2 regions of the Pseudomonas sp. R1-18 genome follow, and region 2 is predicted to be linked to the other one. Evidence: predicted binding sites of a transcription regulator. Region 2 holds the regulator's gene; the other holds the start of a gene.
What was found. Region 2 encodes sigma-54, which starts transcription at its own class of promoters, with help from an activator protein. Its sites were predicted from a motif close to ANTGGCATNNANNTTGCTNT; they were not measured.

Region 1 (3,412 bases), 690 kb from region 2:
CGTGGTAAGACCGGTGTTCTTGCCTTCGATGGTGCCGCTGGCCTGGAAGCTGTAGTTGCCTGCCGGTGCCACGGTGCCGTCGTCGGCCTTGCCATCCCAGGCGAAATTGACTTTGCCGCCAGTGCTGGCACCCAGGTCGATGGTCTTGACCAGATTGGCTTGAGCGTCATACACCTTGACGGTGGTCATGCTCGAAGCCGCCGGAACCACGACAGTGCCGTTCATGCCCTTGGCAGTGTCCACCGAGGTGGCGCCAGCATCGATAATCACCGAGCGGCCGACCAGCGAAGAAGCCTGCAGCGCCTGAGACGACTTGTAGCTCGATGCAATCGAGTCGACAGTCGATGTCAGGTTCTGCATGCTCTCCAAGCTGCTGAACTGAGCCAGCTGGGCAACGAACTGCGTGTTGTCCTGCGGGTCCAGCGGGTTCTGGTTTTTCATCTGCGTGACGAGCAACTGCAGAAAAGCATCTTTGCCCAGGGTGCCGGTCGAGTCGGTCGACGTCGGCGTCGGGTTCTGCAGCTTGTTCAGGAAACTCGTCGATACATCGTTTTCAACGGCCATTGGATTCGTCCTTTATCACTGACCGAGGGTCAGGACCTTCTGCATCATGGTCTTTGCGGTGTTCATGATTTCGACGTTGGTCTGGAACGAACGACTGGCGGAAATCATGTCGGCCATTTCTTCCACGACGTTGACGTTGGGGTAGTAGACATACCCGTCCTTGTCAGCCGAAGGATGACTGGGCTCATAGCGCGCTTCGAGGTTGGAGCTGTCTTCGATGATCCCGGTAACCTGGACACCCTGGCCGGCCTGACCCTGCTCCTGAAACAGCGAACCGCCATTGGACTGCTGGCCTTCGAACACGGTGGCGAACACCGGGTGACGGGCGCGGTACGTCTCGTCCATGCTCGACGACACGGTCTCGGCGTTGGCGATGTTACTGGCCGTGGTGTTCAGACGCGTGGTCTGGGCACTCATGGCGCTACCGGCAATGTTGAATACATTGGCGAGTGACATGAATTATTCTCCGCGAAGAGCTGAAACCAGCCCTTTGAACTTGCTGTTGAGCAGCGTGAAACTGGCCTGGAAGCCCATCGCGTTCTCGGTGTAGTTGGCCTGCTCGACTTGCGAGTCGACCGTGTTCTGATCCAGGGACGGCTGGGACGGCGTGCGATACAGCAGGCTGCCATCCTGATTGCCCATGCCTTCAGCTTCGATATGACGGGTGTTGGTCATGTTCAAAGCGAAACGACCGTTCTGGGCCTTGTCGTTTTCGGCGGCCAGCACCGAAGAGAAGTCCAGATCGCGGGCCTTGTAGTTGGGGGTGTCGGCGTTGGAAATGTTGTTGGCCAACACCTCTGCACGCTGCGCCCGAAACCCGAGGGCCTTTTCATGTATGCCTAACGCTTTATCGAAGCTGATGCTCATTTTCGGGAACCTTTACCGGTTGACCTGACTTTCGTATCACTCACATAGCAATCGGCGTGCCAGTTTGTGATACGCAGTGTTTACGGGGCTTTCAGGCCGGTCGACAGTGGCAATGCCAGAAAAGCGGCAAGACATTTCCGCCGGATCGACGTAAAGCGGCAAGGCAGGTGCCGTTTTTTTGCCATTGCCGCCTGCGCATGGCTGGCGCCTTGCGCTCCCTGCGGGAGCCCCAACCGTCTCATGCGTTTATGTGGGAGGCAGCTTGCTGGCGACGAGGTCAATGCATCCGCAGGAGATCAAACTCCAGGATGCTGCCGTCGCGAGCAAGCTCCCTCCCACTAACAGCGGTGTGCCCGACAGAACTGTGGGCTTGCAGGCAAAAAAAGAGACCCGAAGGTCTCTTTTTTTGTCATCCGTGCGGGCCGTTATTTGGCCTTATAGATGATGCCTGGGCTGCACTGGACCATCTGGTAGTGATCCGGCAAACCGTTGAGGGCTTCCGACGCGCCGAGGAACAGGTAGCCGCCCGGCTTGAGCGTGCCGTGGATGCGCAACAGAATGTCCTTCTTTACTTCGGCGGAGAAGTAGATCAGCACGTTGCGGCAGAACACGATGTCGAACTTGCCCAGGCTGGCGTAGCTGTCGAGCAGGTTGAACGAACGGAACTCGACCCGGCTCTTGATCGGCGCCTTGACTGCCCAGCGACCCGGGCTTTTCACATCGAAATAACGTTGCAGGCGGTCAGGTGACAAACCGCGGCCAATCGCCAGGCTGTCGTATTCACCGGTCTTGCAGTTGTTGAGCATCGCGCCGGACAGGTCGGTGGCAACAATCTGTGCGCCGCCCTTCAACTGGCCCGGATTGCTGCGTTCGAATTCGTCGATGGTCATCGACAATGAGTACGGTTCCTGCCCCGACGAGCACGCGGCCGACCAGATGCGCAGGCGCTGGCCCGGACTGGCCTTGATCGACTCAGGCAATACCTTGTTCTTCATGACTTCGAACGGATAGGTATCGCGAAACCACAGGGTTTCGTTGGTCGTCATGGCGTCGACAACCTGCTCACGCAGACCACTGCGCGGCTGGGTCTGAATACGCTGGACCAGCTCACCAAGCGATTTGATGCTCTGTTGTTCCATCAGCTTGTTGAGACGGCTGGAAACCAGGTATTGCTTGTTTTCCCCTAGCAAAATGCCACAGGCTTTTTCCAGAAAGACCCGGAACTGCTCAAAATCCAAATTACCCGTAGACAAGGTGCCGCCTCTCAAATCATGTGAACCACCAGGAGCGGAGCCCCTAGCTGATATCTGCCGCCTTGATCCGCGCTACAACCCTGGCCGCGAGGTCATCGGGTCGAAATTTTGCGAGGAAGTCATCAGCACCGACTTTCTTTACCATCGCCTGGTTGAACACCCCGGAAAGCGAAGTGTGCAAGGTGATGTGCAATTTCTGCATGCGCGGATCATTCCGGATTGCAGCTGTTAGGGTATAGCCATCCATTTCCGGCATTTCAATGTCGGAAATCATCATCAGAAACTCTTCTTCGGGCTTCTTGCCCTCATCGGCCATCTTGCGCAGGTACTCCAGCGCCTGTCGGCCGTCGTTCAACGCCACCACTTCCACACCGACGGTTTCCAGACAACGGCTAACCTGCTTGCGCGCCACCGACGAGTCATCGACTGTCAGTACACGCAACGATACGGCCTTGTGCTGAACCTCTTCGTCGATCACGCCTTGCGACACCTCTTCTGATATAGGCGCCACCTCGGCGAGGATCTTCTCGACGTCGATGATTTCCACCAGCTGGTTATCGACCCGCGTCACCGCGGTCAGATAATGGTCGCGTCCGGTTCCCTTGGGTGGCGGATGAATCTCTTCCCAGTTCATGTTGACGATGCGTTCCACCGAATGCACCAGAAAACCCTGAACCTTGGTGTTGTACTCAGTGATGATCACGAACGAGTTCACCAGCGAGATCATG
Region 2 (3,412 bases):
TTCCGTGGCCGACAACATCATGGCCATCCTTGAAACCCGCAAGGAACTCGACACGGCTGCTCGTCGCAAGGAACTGGAGAGCCTGCTGCAGGAATTCCATATCAGCCATATTCGCGACAACCTGGGCATGAGCCTGTCGGGTGGTGAACGTCGTCGGGTGGAAATCGCGCGGGCGCTGGCGACGGCCCCGAAATTCATCCTGCTCGATGAACCATTCGCAGGCGTTGACCCGATCTCTGTTGGCGACATCAAGCAGATCATCCATCACCTGAAGGCCAAAGGCATCGGTGTGCTCATTACCGACCACAATGTCCGCGAGACACTTGATATCTGCGAAACAGCCTACATCGTGAACGATGGACAGCTGATCGCCGAGGGCGACGCGCAAACCATTCTGGCCAACCAGCTGGTGAAAGAGGTTTACCTCGGCCACGAGTTCCGCCTGTAAAGATCCCGAGAGTCGCCCGCTCAGGCGATTCATGCCTAAGGCCCGGCTTGACAATGCTTTATTTGTCACGACGCTCTAGGCAAAGCCTCCGGTTTCAGGCATATAATTTGCTTAAGTTGGCGCTTCGGCGCCCTGTAGTGGATGGCGCATGTGCGCCGGCGAATAAGGTTTAAGCCCCTGCCATGAAACCATCGCTAGTCTTGAGAATGGGCCAGCAGCTGACGATGACGCCGCAGCTGCAACAGGCCATCCGCTTGCTCCAGCTATCGACCCTGGACCTCCAGCAGGAGATTCAGGAGGCGCTGGAGTCGAACCCTATGCTGGAACGCCAGGAAGAAGGCGACGACTTCGACAATTCCGACCCGCTGGCAGACAACATCGATCAAAAGCCCACCGTCGAGGTTCAGGAACCGACCTATCAGGAAACCGCCGCATCCACGGTGGACAATCTGGAGGATGGCGAGTGGGGCGAACGCATCCCCAATGAGCTTCCGGTGGATACCGCCTGGGAAGACGTCTACCAGACCAGTGCCAGCAGTCTGCCGAGCAACGACGATGACGAGTGGGATTTCACCACCCGCACTTCGGCCGGTGAAAGCCTGCAGAGCCACCTGCTCTGGCAACTGAACGTCGCCCCGATGTCCGACAAGGACCGGCTGATTGCCGTCACCCTGATCGACTGCATCAACAATCAGGGGTATCTCGACGAAACCCTCGAAGAGATCCTCGATTCCTTCGATCCGGAGCTGGATGTCGAACTGGATGAGATCGAAGCCGTTCTGCACCGTATCCAGCAGTTCGAACCAGCCGGCATCGGTGCCCGCAACCTGAGCGAGTGTCTGGCGCTGCAGCTGCGCCAGCTGCCCGGCAAAACGCCATGGCTCGCCGAAGCGCAGCGTCTGGTCACCGAATATATCGACCTGCTGGGCAGCCGTGACTACGCGCAGCTCATGCGCCGCATGAAACTCAAGGAAGACGAACTGCGCCAGGTGATCGAACTGGTACAGAGCCTCAACCCGCGCCCTGGATCGCAGATCGAGTCGACCGAGCCGGAATACGTCATCCCTGACGTGATCGTGCGCAAGGACAACGAACGCTGGCTGGTTGAGCTCAATCAGGAGTCGGTTCCGCGCCTGCGAGTCAATCCGCAATACGCAGGTTTTGTCCGTCGCGCCGATACCAGCGCCGACAACACGTTCATGCGCAATCAGCTGCAAGAGGCCCGCTGGTTCATTAAGAGCCTGCAGAGTCGCAACGAAACGCTGATGAAGGTTGCCACTCAGATCGTCGAGCATCAGCGCGGCTTCCTTGAATACGGCGATGAAGCGATGAAGCCGCTCGTTCTGCATGACATCGCCGAGGCGGTTGGCATGCACGAGTCGACGATCTCGCGCGTTACCACGCAGAAGTTCATGCATACGCCACGCGGTATCTATGAGCTGAAATACTTCTTCTCCAGCCACGTAAGCACCTCCGAGGGCGGCGAATGCTCGTCCACGGCGATTCGCGCAATCATCAAAAAACTGGTTGCCGCCGAAAATCAGAAAAAGCCGTTGAGTGATAGCAAGATCGCTGGTTTACTGGAGGCACAAGGCATTCAAGTAGCCCGCCGCACAGTCGCCAAGTACCGTGAATCTCTCGGGATCGCACCGTCGAGCGAGCGTAAGCGACTGATGTGATGCAGGCCGCGCCACAGCGTTCCAGCGGTGGGTCTTCAGCCCACCTCTTTATGCACTGGCAAAGGAGAAGCTGTATGCAAGTCAACATCAGTGGACACCAACTGGAAGTGACCAAGCCCCTGCGTGAATACGTGGAGCTCAAGCTCAAGAAGCTGGAGGGGCATTTCGACAAGATTACCAATGTGCAGGTCATCATGACGGTCGAGAAGCTGAAGCAGAAGGTTGAGGCCACGTTGCATATTCCCGGAGGGGAAGTAGTAGCGAATGCTGAACACGACGACATGTATGCAGCCATCGACCTGCTCACTGACAAGCTAGACAGACAATTGCTCAAGCATAAGGAAAAGCAGCAGAACATCCTTAAAGGTGCGACAGCTCGCTAACTCTCATTCAAATGATCCGACTTGAAAATATCCTGACCCCCGGCCGTTCTCTCGTGAACGTGCCGGGTGGCAGTAAAAAACGCGTACTCGAAACCATTGCCAATCTGATCGGCCGTGAAGTGCCACAAATGGATTCGCAAACCGTTTTCGAGAGCCTCGTTGCCCGCGAAAAGCTGGGCTCGACAGGCTTTGGCAATGGCATCGCCATTCCTCACTGCCGCCTGCCCAACTGCACCGCACCCGTGAGCGCAGTCATTCACCTCGATGCACCTGTGGAATTCGATGCCATCGACGGCGCTCCGGTCGACCTGCTGTTTGTCCTGCTGGTCCCGCAAGCCGCCACCGATGAACACCTGGAGCTGCTGCGTCAGATCGCAAGCATGCTGGACCGTGCCGAAGTGCGCGACCGCCTACGCAGTGCCGAAAGCGGTGAAACGCTTTATCAAGTGGTGCTGGACGTACAGAACGGCCACTGAACATGCGCATGATCATCGTGAGTGGCCGCTCAGGCTCCGGCAAGAGCACGGCGCTCGATGTGCTGGAAGACAGCGGGTTCTACTGCGTTGACAACCTTCCGGCCGGCCTGCTTCCGGAGCTCGCCGAACGTGCGCTGATCAATACCGAGCTGGCTGAGCCGTTGCTGGCGGTCTCCATCGATGCCCGGAACCTGCCCAGCCACCTGACCCGCTTCCCATTGATGCTCGCCGAAGTGCGCGCCCGCAATATCCAGTGCGACGTGCTCTATCTGGATGCGGACGAAGCGACACTGCTCAAGCGGTTTTCCGAAACCCGGCGGCGTCATCCGCTCAGCACATCGGATCGTTCGCTCGCCGAAGCGATTCGTGACGAAAGCACCCTTCTCGGCCCGATCACTGATCTGGCGGACCTGAAGATAAACACCA

Region 1: flgB (flagellar basal body rod protein FlgB) is a predicted target of sigma-54. The motif match lies at 1,476-1,495, and genes of this name have one in related genera.

Annotation. Positions count from the first base shown of each region.
Region 1 covers NZ_CP071658.1:1,549,652-1,553,063, reverse strand. Annotated here, with positions in the region: gene J3P77_RS07260 (flagellar hook assembly protein FlgD) at 1-564, opposite strand, end outside; gene flgC (flagellar basal body rod protein FlgC) at 580-1,020, opposite strand; gene flgB (flagellar basal body rod protein FlgB) at 1,024-1,431, opposite strand; gene cheR (protein-glutamate O-methyltransferase CheR) at 1,857-2,684, opposite strand; gene J3P77_RS07240 (chemotaxis protein CheV) at 2,728-3,412, opposite strand, start outside.
Region 2 covers NZ_CP071658.1:860,255-863,666, reverse strand. Annotated here, with positions in the region: gene lptB (LPS export ABC transporter ATP-binding protein) at 1-448, shown strand, start outside; gene J3P77_RS04000 (RNA polymerase factor sigma-54) at 631-2,127, shown strand; gene hpf (ribosome hibernation-promoting factor, HPF/YfiA family) at 2,202-2,510, shown strand; gene ptsN (PTS IIA-like nitrogen regulatory protein PtsN) at 2,522-2,986, shown strand; gene rapZ (RNase adapter RapZ) at 2,989-3,412, shown strand, end outside.